4 regions of the Tatumella sp. UBA2305 genome follow, and region 1 is predicted to be linked to each of the others. Evidence: predicted binding sites of a transcription regulator. Region 1 holds the regulator's gene; each other region holds the start of a gene.
The links. The regulator LexA, encoded in region 1, represses DNA repair genes until DNA is damaged. The targets are predictions, from matches to a motif close to TNCTGTATGTACATACAGNA.

Region 1 (4,217 bases):
GGGGGAGAATGATCTGCCAGATCAGGTAATGGTCGGCCAGTTGGCGCAATGAGGGTAAGGAGGTCAGCATATCGATAATCCAGGGGCCTGCAAGGGCATAAATCAGTGAAAATGCCACCGCTACGATGCCAGCCTGCCGACAGGAAGCATGCCAGACTTCAGGTAACCGCCCTGCTTGCCGCGCACCATAGGCCTCACCGGAGACCGCCTCCACCGCATAAGCAAACCCATCGAGAGCATAGGAGGTAAACGACAGAAACATCATTAGTAAAGCATTCACCGCCACAATATCGCCCCCCAGCCTGGCCCCTGTCATAGTCAGCGAGGCGAAACAGAGTTGCAGCAACAATGAGCGCAGTAAAATATCGCGGTTCAGCCCCAGCACTCGTTTGATATCTCCCCGCCAGGCTCCCGGCAGTGAGCGCGGATCAATTCCCTGCCGGGCCAGTACACGCCATACCAGCACCATCCCGGTCAGCAATGTTACATATTCGGCTATCACAGTGGCTCCGGCTGCGCCCCGTACCCCCATGTGCAGATGCAGTACCAGCAGTAGCTCCAGAATAATATTCACCAGATTACCGGCGACCAACAGAATGACCGGTGCTCTGGCATACTGAACCCCAAGCAACCAGCCCAGAATGACCAGATTAGCAAATGTTGCCGGTGCACTCAGCCAGCGGACATCAATAAACTCACGGGCCTGATACAGGATGGCAGGGTCGCCGCCAATTACCAGGGTGGCGAGATGACTAAGCGGTTGCCGAAACAATAAAAACAACAGACCTGCCAGCAGGCTGACAATCATCGGCTGCACCAGTGCCCGAACCAGTGCCGGATTATTTTTTCCACCCCACGCCTGGGCCGTCAGCCCGGTGGTACTCATTCGCAGGAAAAGCAATAACATAAACAGAAAACTGGTAATCGTGGTTGCTACAGCTACCCCGCCCAGATAAATCGCACTGTTCAGATGGCCAATCACCGCAGTATCGACCAGTCCCAGTAACGGCACGGAGATATTAGACAGGATCATCGGCAGCGCCAGTCGCCAGAGTTGTTTATCGGTGCGGTTAAAAAAAGACATGGACTATCCTGCGGCTGTATACGGCAATGGGGAGAGGTTATTTTACAGAATGCTGATTAAGGCAGGCTGGCCTTAACCTTTCGGGCACGGGGGTCGTTGCTTCAGAACGCCCCCGTATTGCCGTGATTACAATACCGGCCAGAAGCCGGAACAGATCAGGGCAGTTTACAGCCATTCACCATTGCGGATAACACCCACGGCGAGGCCTTCTACTGTCAGGTTTTGCTCGCGGACATCGACCACAATCGGTGAAAACTCACTGTTTTCCGGCAGAAGATGTACCGTGTTCCCCTGTTTTTTCCAGCGTTTAACCGTCACTTCATCGTCAATTCTGGCGACCACGACCTGGCCGTTTCGAACATCCTGAGTCTTATGGACAGCCAGCAGATCGCCATCCATGATACCAATGTCTTTCATCGAAGTGCCGCTGACTCTCAGCAGAAAATCAGCCGCCGGCTTAAACAGGGCCGGGTCAACCTGAAAATGGCTTTCGATATGCTGCTCAGCTAACAATGGCTCGCCGGCGGCGACACGGCCAATCAGCGGTAATCCTTCTGCTGTCTCTTCTTCCATCAGCAGTCGGATCCCCCGTGAAGCGCCTGAAACAATCTCAATGACCCCCTTACGGGCCAGAGCTTTCAGATGCTCTTCGGCAGCATTTGGAGAGCGGAATCCCAGCCGGGAAGCAATTTCAGCACGAGTCGGTGGCATCCCTGTCTGGTGAATATGGTCGCGAATCAGGTCATAGACCTGCTGCTGCCTGCTGGTTAATGCTTTCATCCCGCCCCCTGGTTGTTTATACAGTCGCTGTGAGTATATACAGGTATTTGGGAAATGAAAACTAAAAACCGTCATAAAACAAACAACTGTCGGTGACTATTCCACCGTTCACCACCACTGCCATAGCACAGAAATCCAGACAAAGGCCGCCAGCAGTAAAGCGATAAATACTGCCGCTGACCCCATATCCTTCGCGCGGCCGGACAACGGATGAAGTTCCGGGCCAAAACGGTCGACCACCGCCTCAATAGCACTGTTGAGAATTTCGACGATAATCACCAGTACCACTGACCCAATCAGCAAAATACGCGAGACCGTATCCACTTTCAGACAGGCAGCAATAATCACCGCCATAATCGCGAGCACAGTTTCCTGTCGGAAGGCAGCTTCATGTTGCCATGCTGCGCGCAATCCCTGCCACGAGTAGCCTGCAGCTTTAATGACCCGTCGCCATCCTCCTGTTGCACCCGCCATCAGGGGTTACTCCTTTTCAGAATAAAATTTCCGTCAATCTCAGACATGTTTACTTGCATCCTCACAGATATTCTTTGCAGTTTCTGGTATGCTTGCGCCGCTTTGCTAACATAAGAGGCTACAGATTTGTCTATGTCAGGTTGGCGTAAACTTTATTATAAATTACTGAGTTTTCCATTATCTTTGCTGGTGAAAAGCAAGGTGATACCGGGAGATCCTGTCTCTGAACTGGGTCTGGATCCCACACGTCCTATTATCTATGTATTTCCGTACGATTCCAAAGCCGATCTCATGGCGATGCGGGAGCAGTGCCTGAAGCATGACCTGCCTGATCCATTGCTGCCCGTTGAAATAGATGGCCATTTCCTGCCACGTCATGTGTTTATCCATGACGGACCACGGTTACTGCCCTATTTCACTCCGAATCAGGAAACCGTCAAAATATTCCATGATTACCTGGATCTGCACCGCAATAATCCGGCACTGGATGTTCAGCTGGTTCCGGTATCGGTGATGTTCGGTCGTGCTCCGGGTAAAGAGACCCAGGGAGAAAATACCCCGTTACTGCGCGAGCTGAACGGGGTACAGAAATTCTTCGCTATCCTGTGGCTTGGCCGGGATAGTTTTGTGCGCTTCTCGCCAAAAGTTTCTCTGCGGCAGATGGCCGATGAACATGGGACTGATCAGTCCATTGCCCATAAGTTATCCCGGGTGGCCCACATCCATTTTGCCCGCCAACGGCTGGCCGCCGTGGGTCCGCGGCTTCCTGCTCGTCAGGATCTGTTCAATAAGCTGCTACAATCGAAAGCTATTGCCAAGGCCGTGGAGGACGAGGCTCGCAGTAAGAAGATTTCCTACGATATGGCCCAAAAGAATGCCGTGGCCATGATGGAAGAGATTGCCGCCGATTTCACCTATGAAGCTATCCGCATTACCGATCGCGTGATGGGCTGGCTCTGGAGCCGGTTATATAAAGGGATTAACGTCAGCGGCGGCGAACGTATTCGTCAGTTGGCCCAGGATGGCCATGAACTGGTCTATGTTCCCTGTCATCGCAGCCATATGGATTATCTGCTGCTCTCCTATGTACTTTATCATCAGGGGTTGGTGCCCCCGCATATTGCCGCCGGGATTAACCTGAACTTTTGGCCGGCCGGACCTGTATTCCGTCATCTGGGTGCCTTCTTTATCCGTCGGACCTTTAAAGGTAACAAACTCTACTCCACGGTATTTCGTGAATACCTCGGTGAATTGTTCAGCCGTGGTTATTCGGTAGAGTACTTTGTTGAAGGCGGTCGTTCCCGTACCGGACGGTTACTTGAGCCGAAAACGGGTACCCTGACCATGACCCTGCAGGCGATGCTGCGCGGTGGAAACCGACCCATCACGTTAGTGCCCATCTACATTGGTTACGAACACGTGATGGAAGTGGCGACTTATGCCAAAGAGTTGCGCGGGGCGACCAAAGAGAAAGAGAGCCTGTGGCAGATGTTGCGCGGATTGCGCAAGCTTCGTAACCTCGGGCAGGGCTATGTTAACTTCGGCGAACCACTGCCGCTGGTTAACTACCTGAACAATAACGTTCCGGAATGGCGCGAAGCCATCGACCCGATAGACCCCCAACGTCCGGCATGGATGACCCCGGTCGTCAATGACATTGCCCGCCAGGTGATGGTACGGATTAACAATGCTGGCGCCGCTAACGCCATGAATCTGTGTGTAACCGCGCTGCTGGCCTCACCGCAACGTTCACTGACCCGTGAACAACTGCTTGAGCAGCTGGAATGTTACACCCGGTTATTGCGGAACGTGCCTTATACCAGCGGCACCACGGTTCCTGAGATGAGTGCTCAGGCATTAATCGAGCATGCCATGAGCA
Region 2 (4,217 bases), on a different contig from region 1:
GGTCAGATTCCCCTGACGACGGGCTCCGTTATAGCTCGGAATGACTATCGGCATCGGCTGATGTTCCGGTACCTGTAGCTTTGGCAACTTTTCCTGCAACGCCTGCCAAAACCCCAGCATTTCACCTTCGCTCTCGCCTTTAATCCGCAGAGCAATTAATACGGCACCAAGAATTAACGGGTCGAGCTGATCATCCAGCATCGCCTGATAGAGCTGGCAGGCCGTCAGTTGGTCGAGATCACGGGCATGATTTTTCCCACGTCCAATCTCTTTAACTATCCGGGTAATATCCATCTGATATCCTGTCTGTACGCAGTCGATACTGCGAAAAATAGCCATATCCGGCTAACGTCGTGGACGACGCCGGTTCTGAGTTTTGCTGCTGGCCACTGTTGGTTTTTTAGCTTTACTCACAGCTGCAGGAGGAATATCCGGCTGCTCAATAGCAAACACCGGTAAAGCCGCCAGCAACCTGCTGCCATAAGCCTTGCTGAACAGCCTTCGGTCATAAATAATCACCTCACCGAAGCACTGGTGACTACGAATTAATCGCCCGACCTGCTGGATCAAGGTAAATGAAGCACTCGGTAAACTTTGGATTTCGAACGGATAACGTTGCTGGCTCCTGAGCCATTCTCCTTCTGTGACAATAACCGGGCTGTCTACCGGAGGAAAAGATATTTTATGAATATGAACCTGAGTCAGCAATTCTCCCTTCAGGTCCAGTCCTTCTGAAAATGACTGCAGCCCAACCAGCACACTCTGCTGGCCATCCTTAACCCTCTGCCGGTGCAAAGTAATTAACCGGGAACGGGGTTGATCGCCCTGCACCAGCAACATAAGCCGTAAATCAGCCACTTCATTCAGGAATAACTGCATTGCCCGGCCACTGGAAAATAATACCAGACTCCCGGTGTGCTTCTTCTCTTCAACCTGCTGTCGGAAGTAACGGGCCATTTCCGCAATATGCAAAGCTTCCTGAGTAATATGTGGTTCGTATTGCATTTTTGGAACCACCAGCTTACCTTGCCTGACATGATCAAAGGGGGAATCCAGAGCAATAAAACGATCTCCGGCGGCCTCATTCAACCCGGACATTTCACTCAGCCGGCGGAAGCTGTTCAGCGAACGCAACGTCGCTGACGTCAGAATGACATGCGGGACTTTGCGCCAAAGTAGTTTTTCCAACTGGTCACTCACCCGAATACCTGCACAGTGAAAGAACAACTGGCGTTTACCTTCATCCCATTCGGTGGTCAGCCATTTTGAGACGGGTGCCCCCGACAACTGTTTCAGACCCGCCAGCCACCACAGTTTGCTCAATGATTCAAACCACCCCAGAAAACGGTTCAGCTGTAAAAGCCCACGATGAATACGGACAATGTCTTCTTTGCCGGTCATCTCTCCCAGCATATTTATCAGATTTTCGGTCAGCCCACGTAAGGCATCAGTCAGCTTAAATAACCGCTGGCAACGCTCCTCAGTCTCTTCCGGAAGTTCGCCCAGCACATAACGGTATTCAACCGGAGTTTCTCCCTGTTCGGGTAATAATGGTAGCATCTCAGCCACCAGTTCCGTAATAAGCTGACGAACAATAGCGCAATGTTCAGTGAGCCTCTCAGGATTAGCCAGTGAGGGGGGGGATTTAAAGGTAAACCAGCCGCGTAGGGTTTCCACCAGCTTACAGAATAAATCCAGCTGCAGCCCGGCACCGGCTGGCGATATATCACTGCTCATCTCTAATGCATCCCGTGCGACTTCGGGCAGGTGGTGGCCTTCATCCATCACTAACAGCATTTCTTTCGCCGGGGGTAATACAGCCTCTGTCTCCAGAGCTGCCATCACCAGAGCGTGGTTAGCTACCACCACGTCGGAGTGTTCAATTTCTCTGCGGGCAAGGAAAAACGGGCATTCGCGATACCACTGGCAATGATGGGCAAGACAACTGGTTTTATCCGTAGACATACGCAACCAGTGAACATCTTCAATCTGTACACTACAGTGATCACGCAGGCCATCCCACTCCCCGCTATTGAGTGATTTCTGTAACCGGTTAGCGATTTTTTGCTGTCGTTGCTGTGCTTCACCTGACAAACCTTTATCACTGGCCGGCGCCCCCTCTTCAAGATAGAAAAGCAGGTCACCCTGCGTATCCTGTTGTTCAGTCATAAAACTCAGGTTGCGCGGGCAAACATAACGACGGCGACCAAAAGCAGCGGTAAATGTCAGATCGGGAATAAACTGTTTAAGGAGAGGTAAATCTTTGTCAAAGATCTGATCCTGTAAGGCCACATTCGCGGTGCTGACCACCAGTTTTTTTTCGGCGGAACGGGCAATGGCAATGCCAGGAATCAGATAGGACAGAGTTTTGCCGACTCCGGTCGGGGCTTCAATGGCCAGATGTCGTCCTTCATCCCCTGACAGCGTTTTGGCGACCTCTGCGATCATTTGACGCTGAGGCTGGCGGGGTACAAAATCAGTCACCTGTGCCTGTAACTGCTTATACCATTCACCAATTTGTAATTTTATTGCGGGTGTCAGAACCATAACGACCATCGGCTAAAAGAATCAGCCTGTATTTTTACACAGTATTTCTTTTGACGGCAGTCCTGTCAGACTACTAGTCTAAAAAAACAGCATGCTTTTTTGTAAAACGAGAATTTCTGATGACACAGGCCGTTGCTATACAGAAAAATACCCGGCAAAAATCAAAATTCCTGTCCAACATGATGTTAACGTTTATCACAAGCCCGTTAAGAGTTATTATCAGTTCTCTGAACGAGGAGTGGTCTTGAAATGAACCTGCAAAAAATCGGCATTACTTTCCTTTTCCTGTTAATGGCACTTGGCGGTATGGGTGGCCTGATGCTGGTCGGCTACAGCATTATCATCGGTAAATGATCATGGCCACGGGCAGATTCACCGCGCAAACATCCATTCTGCCCGTCCGCCTACAGGTGTCTACGGTCGTTGACTGTCGAAAACTTTCTGGATCGTATACAGAAACCAGGGAGTGAACCTTTCTGCATTAGCGGCAATTTCCAGCTGCACCCCTACCAGACTGCTGTAGCGCCACGCATCCGCTTCCTGTGGATTTAACTCTGGCAATGCGTCAGTCATCCCAAAAAATATATGCCCATATTCGTGTTCAGTTAAGCCGTTATCCAGGGCCAGTTTATAACTGATCTCAAACGCCGGATTCAAAGCAAGCGATATTCCCATTTCTTCCCGCAAACGCCGTTCCGCGGCATGCTGTGTCGTTTCACCAGGAAAAGGATGACCGCAGCAGGTATTACTCCACAAACCACCGCAATGGTACTTATTTTCTGCGCGGCGCTGTAACAGGAGTTCACCTCTGGCGTTGAATACATAGACAGTCACCGCCCGGTGCATCAGCCCTTTTTGATGCACTTCCAGCTTTTCCATTTTTCCTGTGGGGTTATCATCTTGATCAACAAGAATAACTTCTATCACTGGCATAAAATTCCTTAATAAACCTGCGGCAAGTATATACCTCTGTTCTGTATCGTGAAATTGTTTGCATCAGGAAATCCTCCCAACACGCTGCATCGCTTTATGCCAGGCTCCCTGTCGGATTGACCAACGCAGTAGCCTGGCAATACAGTGCATACTGTAACGGGTGGCCGCCTGTTGTCTGGCGCTGCGTAGTGGAACTCCGGGAACCTGAGTCCATACCGGCAGCAGATCGGCCCCTGCCCTGAGCATGATATTCATTACCGGCCGGGCTGCCTTTGACGGGGCGGGCGCAGAAAATAATAACCGGCTGACCTCCAGAGTGCGTTCATCGGTACGTAATTGTGGTCGCATACTCGCCAGATAGTCCTCAACATCACTCACCGTGAGCGGAAGGTCCGTTGCCCCCAAAGCATGGCCGGTCAGTGAAGCTTCCGCATAATAACGGTTCTGCTCAGCCACACTGAGAGAAGGATTTTTATAGCGCAGATGGGCAGCCAGAAAACTTGATGTTTCTGCCACATGAACCCAGCGCAATAAACCGGGGTCACTGGCATGATATTGCTCCCCATCGGGGTTGATACCTGAAACCCGCAGATGAATACGCCTGACTTTATCAATCAAAAATTCAGCATCCTGGCGATTACCGAAACTGGTGACGGCAATGAACTGACTGGTCCTGCGCAAGCGCCCGAACAGATCATTGCGAAAGTCAGAGTGATCCCAGACACCGGCCAGAGCAG
Region 3 (4,217 bases), on a different contig from region 1:
TGATAATTTGCTGACCGCAGTGTTGATTGACAGTTATCAGGCAGAGACGCCCTTACCTGCCGGCTATCAACAGCGACAACCGGCCTATCGCCTTTACTACCTGTTGAACCGGGCCAGTGCTTTTGGTGGACCCTGGAAGGAAGCCGCGCAACAGACTATCAATGTTCTGTTGCGCAGTAATGGATAATACTCAGACGTAAAGCAGCCCTGTAATGCGCAGAATAAAATAGCCGATCACAATAATAATGACAGGCAGCACATACAGCGGGAAGTATTGACGGAAAATTGAGTGATTATGGGCCTGGAACCGATCAGTCAATTGCTGGCGGGTCAGGCCTCCTGTCTCTTTCGCCTGTTCAATGATTAACTGGTCTTCGATATTCTCTTTCAGAAAACGCGATTGCCGCCACATCCGGGCCCCGGATGCCTGCAATGCCAGACCAATAAAGATCACCGCATAAATTATCCAGAACATCACATTCGCCCTGGTATGGAACTCAGGGGTCGGGGAGTTATTCCAGAACATATCCAGGAAATGAGTATTAAATTTAATCATATCAATCATGACATGCAGGAAATCGGATAATACGGCATCGATACCTGGCTGTTTGTCACTGTGGATAAACAGAAAATTAAGCACTGATACCACGGTGGATATCACAGCCGGAATAAAGAGTACCCAGCCAGCAATTTTTTTGGCTATCGCTATCCGGCCAGTCTGTTGGTAGTTCATGCTCTCTCCTGAAGCGGGTTTCGTGGTACAAGTCTACCTGTGCCTTGACTATTTTTCCTGTTTTATCCTGTTACAATAGCTGTCTCAGACAAACTTTCCTCAATCCGGACACCTTTTACACCGTGTCACGGCCTCACGCGCTGATTTAATCTTATGGAGGATATATGGCTTATCAACGCCCGGTGAAAGCAGCAATATTTGATATGGACGGACTGCTGATTGATACCGAGCCGTTCTGGCAACAAGCTGAGTTAGAGGTTTTTTCTGCCGCCGGGGTGGATGTCAGCCTGCGCGACAGTTTTCCCGAAACCACCGGACTACGTATTGATCAGGTCGTCAGCATGTGGTTCGAAGCCTGTCAGGTGACTCATATTTCAGAACAACGGGTCGCTGAGCAAATTTTTGTCCGGGTGGCAGAGCTTATTCAACAGCATCAGCCACTGATGCCAGGAGTACGTGAAGCACTAACGCTTTGTCAGTCGCTGGGACTGAAAATTGGACTCGCGTCTGCTTCTCCCTTAGCTCTGATTGAAATGGTCCTGGACTTGTTCTCCATCCGTCATTTCTTCAGTGCAGTGGTGTCTGCTGAAAAGTTGCCCTACAGTAAACCTCATCCGCAGGTTTACCTGAATGCTGCCGGTGAGCTGAACGTTAATCCACTGCATTGCGTCGCACTTGAGGACTCCCTGAACGGAATGGTCGCCGCCAAAGCTGCCAGAATGCGGGTTCTGGTAGTTCCGGCCGCCACAGAAACTACATTACCAGTCTGGAGTCTGGCAAACGCCCGTCTTGATTCCTTACATGATTTGACTCCCGGGTTACTCGGCGTCCCGAAGCCTTCATAACTTTTTGCGGGAAGAATACTCTTCCCGCCCGCTATTTTCCCCGCTGTTCTGCGATAATAATTGTTACAGCGTCACATATACTTTCACTGTATAAATACCTATACTGTATGCATTGACAGTTTACAGGTTGTTGCAGGTATCTCATGACGGCCGAAGGCCACATTCTTTTTGCGTTTGCCAGCGCGGTAATCGCCAAACGTAGCGCGCTGACTCCGGTGATCGCCGGGGCTGACTGGTGGCATCTGATTCCGGCGACATTGCTGACCTGTCTGCTGCCGGATATCGACCATCCCGGCTCTTTGCTAGGACAGCGGCTACGCTGGATCTCGAAACCGATGGCCAGAGCGTTCGGACATCGCGGATTTACCCATAGCCTTATAGCTATTGTTGGCGGAGTCTGGTTACTGCGGATTAAATTCCCCGGGGTGTTGTGGCTCCCGGCCGATGTCATGCAAGGTATGGTTTTGGGTTATCTCAGCCATATTGTGGCCGATATGCTGACACCGGCAGGCGTCCCCCTGCTCTGGCCTTGTCGCTGGCGCTTCTGCCTGCCACTACTCCACTCTCAAAAAAATAACCAACTGGAGCGGATATTCTGTATTTCACTGGTCATGTGCGCAGTGTGTTTACCTGGTCAGTTGACTAAACAGTTTATCAACACGACCGGCCGGCAACTGTATACAACTGCGGTGTCATGGCAAAAGCAGATTAGTCTGTCATTACAGTAACCGGCAGATTACCCTGCCCCTCTTACCGTTATTGATGGTTATGCAGTACAGCGCGGGCATCCACCACTGCGACTCAGACCGTTATTCGAAGGTCAGGAATGACAGGGCGTGACAGGCCGTAAAGAAAGCGTTAAGTAGTGTAATGGGAGGAAAATTCAGCCCCCCGGCACTTGAGTTTTTACATGGCAACGCTATAACTTCACCATGCTTTAGTTGGAGATGAAACATGAAAAAAGTTATCGCACCTTTGCTGGCGTTAAGCCTGGTTCTGCCAGGTGTTGCCATGGCACATCCGGGCTTCGGTGGCGGCGGACCTGGCTGGGGTCATGGCGGCCCGGGTTGGGGTGGTCGCGGTAGTTTCCTTCCTGACCTCGCGACCGGGGTTCTGATTGGCGGCCTGACCTATTACCTGCTGAACGGTCAGTACTATCAGCGTCAGGGGAACGAATATGTGGTAGTTAATCCGCCACCACAGAGTGTACCACAAAGTACTCAGGTACTGGATTACGGCGGAAAACGTTATTACGTGCAGGCTGGCCATTACTACCAACGCGATATTAATGGTGAGTATATCGAAGTCCCGAGACCTGCCGGGCTGTAATATGAATAAGGCCAGCAATGCTGGCCTTTTAATTACGCGCATTTGTTACAGATAATCAGCTCTGAGGGGACTGTGGATCCGTATCATATTCGGCACAGCTCTGGAAACCGTAATTCATTACGTTTCCGGTATCATTGAAGCTGACGAAATAGGTCAGAGGCTTGCCGTTATTCTCACCAATAATGTAGGTATCGCAGGTACCACGGGCATGGATCATAGTGATCGATGACGCCGGACGGCCGCCTATCTGACGAACTTGTTCACGGGTCATGCCTTTTTTGACATTTTTTACGACAGGCTGGGTGACGTAACTTTCTGCCTGATGGTAGGTAGTACAGCCAGAAAGCACCGCCAGTGCCAGACCTGCAGCCAGAAATCCGGTGATTTTACGCATTATTTACCTCACTGTAATCGTAATACACAAGAAATATCCTCTGTGATATTCAGTGGATAAATTTAAGTGTAGACGCTAATGATGAAAAAACAAATGGTTAGAATGGACGGATGATTTATAAACCGATATCCTCACATCCGGTGAAATCCAACCTGCAGCGTTGCGGTGCAACAAAAAGACTAAATATATTAATTTTCAAACTTATAAGTTTCGCCCGTGACTATTAGTTAGTTTACATTCAGAGGAAAAATGTCCAAAGCTCCCCCCCATCGTATCGCATTTGCTATAACCCTCGGCCTGATGGCCGGTCTGGGCCCGTTGTGCATAGATTTGTATCTTCCGGCGTTACCGCAACTCTCGGGATCATTGCATATCACTACCGCTGTCGCTCAGTTGAGTCTCACCGCCGGGCTGCTCGGCCTCGGGCTGGGACAGTTACTGTTCGGTCCCATGAGTGATAAATATGGCCGTACCGGCCCGCTGGCCCTGTCACTGCTGGTGCTGTTTCTGGCTTCCGTAGGATGCTCACTGGCACAAAATATTGACCAGTTACTGGTGGCCAGGCTATTCCAGGGACTGGGGGGAGCTGGCGGAGCTGTGTTATCGCGCGCGATTGCCCGTGATATGTACCAAGGCCATGAACTCACCCGTTTCTTTGCACTGCTGATGCTGGTGAATGGTGTTGCCCCAATCGCGGCACCTGTGATTGGTGGCTCGTTGATGAGCATCATGAGCTGGCGCGGCATCTTCCTGGTACTGGCGGGTATTTCGGTATTGCTGTTCATTCTTTCCCGGTTACGGATTCACGAATCTCTGAGCCACGAGCGCCGCAGCCAGGGGTCCATACTCTCTGCCTGGGGTGCACTCGGCCAGGTCATTACCCATCGGTCATTTATGGGTTTCTGTCTGACCCAGG
Region 4 (4,217 bases), on a different contig from region 1:
TTTACCCCACGCAGACGTGCCAGTTCAGCCACAGACAACGGGCCGGAAGTTTCCAGCAGTTCCAGAGTCTCGTGCTGAGAATTGCGCCGGGTTCCGGTTGCCTTTCTGACTTCACGCACAAACGTACTAATTACCTGTCTGAGTTCTTCACCCAATTGCTGTGTCTCTTCTGCCGGGCTATTGTGGTGAACAGGTGGCACGATAATCTCCTTCGGGAACAGAGCCGGCCATCCCTGCTCTGCAGAGGATGACCGCTATTGGTGTGGATACCGGATATTTCTCAGCAGCATATCATTTAATTAAGGCTGTCAGTGGTAATTCCTGATCAGCGATGGAGATCGTTATGTTTCACTTATTACGTGCTGAACCTGACACGGCGTTTGAATATGGAGCCTTCAGAATTCGTCGTATGCGTCCTGGTCATATCCTTCCCGGGCGTGATGACCCCTCTCTGGGGCCGCTGAGTATTATTGATCACAGTAATCTGCAAACCGGTGCCCTGGTCAGTATGCATCAGCATCAGAATGATGAAATACTCAGTTATCTCTGGCAGGGTTCCATGGTACACGAAGATCAGCAGGGTAACCGCGTACCGCTGTCAGCTAAAAAGCTGATGATGATGAATGCCGGTGAAGGCTGCTGGCATGAGGAGTCTACACCTATTGTTCCTGCTGAACTGTTGCAGATATTTATCCGCCCTTGTGCGGCAAATCTGCCACCACGGGTGCAGTTTATGGACCGCCCTCAGGGAGTGATTACCGGCGAATGGACATTACTGGCCGGCCCCGAAGGGGAAAACGCGCCTCTGGATATTCGCCAGCAGGTATTTATTTATGATATCAGGCTGGAACATAAGGATAAGGTAGCTATCCCGTCACGGCCGGGATTTGCGCAATATCTGTATGTGATGGAGGGGGAAATCGATATGACAGGCCCTCCGTTGTATAAAGGCGATGCGGCCTGTAGTGAGGAGGGGGAATTACCGGCAGCGGAATCTACCGGAACCTCGACACTGGTCTGTTTTCTGGTTCGGCTGGATGCTGTCGCGGTAACTGACGGTCTCATCAGCGGATCGTGAGAAACTGACGGAGGTTTCACCGGTGCGCCGGTGGGATTGTCAGCATCGGTAACGATTTTTTCCTGGTCAGATTGAGAGCCGGGCTTTGTATGGTAAGGCCCGGCACCCGATGGTTTGCTCTACATGATGGCCTGATGGCAGGAATCTTCGGCAACCCGTAGCTGTTTTTCTTAAACTTATGCTAGCCTCTGATCAGTCAATTGATCGCAGGATGGCGGGTCTTTTATGTCGATACAAAAAATAGCCAGGCTGGCAGGTGTATCTGTTGCCACGGTTTCCCGTGTGCTGAATAACAGCGACAGTGTAAAAACCAAAAACCGTGAACGGGTGCTGGCGGCTATCCGTGAATGTAATTATCAGCCTAATCTGCTGGCCCGCCAGTTGCGAACCTCGCGCAGCTCCATGATTCTGGTGATGGTTTCTGATATCGGCAACCCTTTCTGTGCCGATGTGGTAAAAGGTATTGAAGAGCAGGCTGAAAAAAATGGTTACCGGATACTGTTGTGTAATTCCGGAGCCGATCCGCAGCGATCCCGTTCGGGGCTGGCCTTACTTTCGGGGAAAATGGTGGATGGTATTATTACCATGGATGCGACTTCACGGTTGCCGGAGCTGAGCACCCTGATTGGCCGGATGCCCTGGGTTCAGTGTGCTGAGCATGCAGAGTCGGGAGATATTTCTTGTGTCGGCATTAATGATCATCAGGCTTCCGGTTATGTGGTCAACTTCCTGCTGTCACAGGGGTACCGGCGGGTCGCATTGATCAATCATGATCTGAACTATAAGTATGCCCGTTTTCGTGAAGCAGGTTATCTTGATGCACTTCGGCAGGCAGACAATGACTATAGCGCTATCGAATATGCCAGCGACTTGAGTTTTGCTGCCGGTAAAGCCGCCATGGATAATTTGCTAAAAACCGCTCCCCGGCCCGATGCTGTATTTGCCATTTCCGATACCCTGGCCGCCGGCGCGATGCGCGCCATTCAGGACGCCGGGCTCTCTATCCCCGGCGACATCGCCATGGTAGGGTTTGACGGGATTCCGCTGGCTGAAATGGTTTCCCCGCAACTGACCACCATTGAACAACCCTCGGCAGACATCGGACGCCAGGCAGTCAGATTATTGCTAAATAAAATTGAGCACCCGGACAGTGATGCTGAGCGGCTGGTTCTGGACTGGCGGCTGGTGGTTCGCTCCAGTAGCTGATATTGCGGGCCTGCCCGGCGGGATTGCCAGAAAATTCCCTTCGTAGTCATTGAATTGACAAAAATCCCATCCTGCAATCTTGATCTGTTTTGCAGATTAAAGATACTGTATGTATATACAGTAATTTTCCGGGAGTCCGGTTATGAAGTTTTATCAGCCCGCGGAGATCCGCGCAATTCTGGAACTGCCTTTTTTTATCAGCCGTGTTCCTTGTGGTTTCCCGTCCCCGGCGCAGGATTATGTTGAGCAAAGGATCGATCTGAATCAACTGCTGGTGAATCATCCCGGGGCGACTTATTTTATCCGTGTCAGTGGAGATTCTATGACGGAAGGCGGGATTGATGACGGAGATATGCTGATTGTTGACAGTTCACTCACTGCCGGGCATGGAGATATTGTGGTGGCTGCAGTCAGCGGTGAATTTACGGTAAAACAGCTGATGTTGCGTCCTTCCCTGCATCTGCGGCCAATGAATGCCAGGTATTCGGAGATTGCCATTACCGATCCCGATCAGTTCGAGATTTTCGGGGTCGTCAGGCACGTGGTAAAAACCTTCGGCCAGTAAGGCGGGGGAGTGGCAGCGCTATGGAAGGATGCTGCCAGTCCGTAAAAAAAGCTGCCTTTTCTCATGCTTTACTGCTATCTCCAATACCATCCCGCCGCTGAATATCCTTTATGGCTGCTCTCGCTGATATCCCTTTGCCATGCAGGGCAGGATAACGACCGGTTACTTCGCCACCGGCAGATCGCTATAGCGTGTGGTATAGGCAGGGGACAGCATATCGCGCTTCATCGCCCAGCTTTTACGAATCCCCTGTCCGGCGAACCATAATTTGCCTTTACCACTCTGGTTCAGCCCGTCAACCACACGCATCAGCGCTTCACTGTTGGCACGGGGGGCATGTTCATCAAACAGGTTGAGTTGTGACACTCCCTGGCTGAAAAAGTCCCCCAGCACCACCCCGGCTTTCATATAACGATGCCCGTCGCGCCAGATACCTTCGAGCATATCCATCGCGACATGAATAATATCGCGGGTATCGTTAGAAGGGGTGAGTAGTATTCCTGTTGCCTGGTTGCCGTAAAATGTTTCGCCGGCAGTGTGAGGGCTGGTGCGGATAAATACGGTAATCTGCCGGCAGTACTGGCGTTCACCGCGCAACTTTTCTGCGGCACGTTCGGCATAAGCACAGACCGCCTGACGCATGGCTATGAATTCGGTGATACGGGTACCAAAAGAGCGCGAACAGATGATTTGCTGTTTTACCGGCGCAAACTCCTCCAGCTGCAGACAGGGTTCGCCGCGCAATTCACGGACAGTACGTTCGAGTACCACATTAAAGTGTTTGCGGATAATCCAGGTGCTTTGCTCAGATAGATCTTTAGCGGTGATAATTCCCATGGTATTCAGTTTGCGGCTAATTCTGCGGCCAACGCCCCAGACTTCTTCTACCGGCACCAGCGACATCAGTTTACGCTGACGTTCGGCATTGGATAAATCCAGTACCCCGCCGGTTTTTGTCCATTTTTTTGCTGCATAATTAGCGAGTTTTGCCAGCGTTTTGGTGGGGGCAATACCAACTCCCACGGTCAGGTGTGCTTCCTGCTTCACCCTCTGGCGAATTTCATGGCCAAACTCATCCAGGTCCCGACAATTGCGTATGCCACTCAGATCCATAAAGGCTTCATCGATCGAATAGATTTCTACCGAAGGGGCCATGCTTTCCAGGATCGACATTACGCGATTACTCATATCGGCATACAGGGCATAGTTAGAGCTAAAGACATGAATATTATGTTTTTTTATCTCATCTTTTAGCTGGAAGTACGGAGCGCCCATCGGAATATTGAGTTTTTTCACTTCGGCACTTCGGGCAATGACACAGCCGTCATTATTACTCAGCACGATCACGGCTTTTCCCCGCAGATCCGG

Region 2: dinG (ATP-dependent DNA helicase DinG) is a predicted target of LexA. The motif match lies at 2,572-2,591, and genes of this name have one in related genera.
Region 3: B3Z23_RS09435 (metal-dependent hydrolase) is a predicted target of LexA. The motif match lies at 1,680-1,699, and genes of this name have one in related genera.
Region 4: umuD (translesion error-prone DNA polymerase V autoproteolytic subunit) is a predicted target of LexA. The motif match lies at 2,388-2,407, and genes of this name have one in related genera.

Annotation. Positions count from the first base shown of each region.
Region 1 covers NZ_DDVT01000013.1:18,115-22,331, forward strand. Annotated here, with positions in the region: gene dinF (MATE family efflux transporter DinF) at 1-1,084, opposite strand, end outside; gene lexA (transcriptional repressor LexA) at 1,250-1,864, opposite strand; gene B3Z23_RS05825 (diacylglycerol kinase) at 1,973-2,338, opposite strand; gene plsB (glycerol-3-phosphate 1-O-acyltransferase PlsB) at 2,471-4,217, shown strand, end outside.
Region 2 covers NZ_DDVT01000011.1:138,911-143,127, forward strand. Annotated here, with positions in the region: gene ybiB (DNA-binding protein YbiB) at 1-294, opposite strand, end outside; gene dinG (ATP-dependent DNA helicase DinG) at 346-2,547, opposite strand; gene idi (isopentenyl-diphosphate Delta-isomerase) at 2,962-3,480, opposite strand; gene B3Z23_RS04865 (oxygenase MpaB family protein) at 3,544-4,217, opposite strand, start outside.
Region 3 covers NZ_DDVT01000015.1:652,914-657,130, forward strand. Annotated here, with positions in the region: gene B3Z23_RS09420 (fructosamine kinase family protein) at 1-187, shown strand, start outside; gene B3Z23_RS09425 (YniB family protein) at 191-733, opposite strand; gene hxpB (hexitol phosphatase HxpB) at 898-1,578, shown strand; gene B3Z23_RS09435 (metal-dependent hydrolase) at 1,722-2,306, shown strand; gene B3Z23_RS09440 (DUF6515 family protein) at 2,533-2,907, shown strand; gene osmE (osmotically-inducible lipoprotein OsmE) at 2,963-3,301, opposite strand; gene B3Z23_RS09450 (multidrug effflux MFS transporter) at 3,551-4,217, shown strand, end outside.
Region 4 covers NZ_DDVT01000002.1:66,966-71,182, reverse strand. Annotated here, with positions in the region: gene B3Z23_RS01060 (MarR family winged helix-turn-helix transcriptional regulator) at 1-200, opposite strand, end outside; gene B3Z23_RS01055 (pirin family protein) at 344-1,078, shown strand; gene B3Z23_RS01050 (LacI family DNA-binding transcriptional regulator) at 1,304-2,284, shown strand; gene umuD (translesion error-prone DNA polymerase V autoproteolytic subunit) at 2,427-2,849, shown strand; gene umuC (translesion error-prone DNA polymerase V subunit UmuC) at 3,012-4,217, opposite strand, start outside.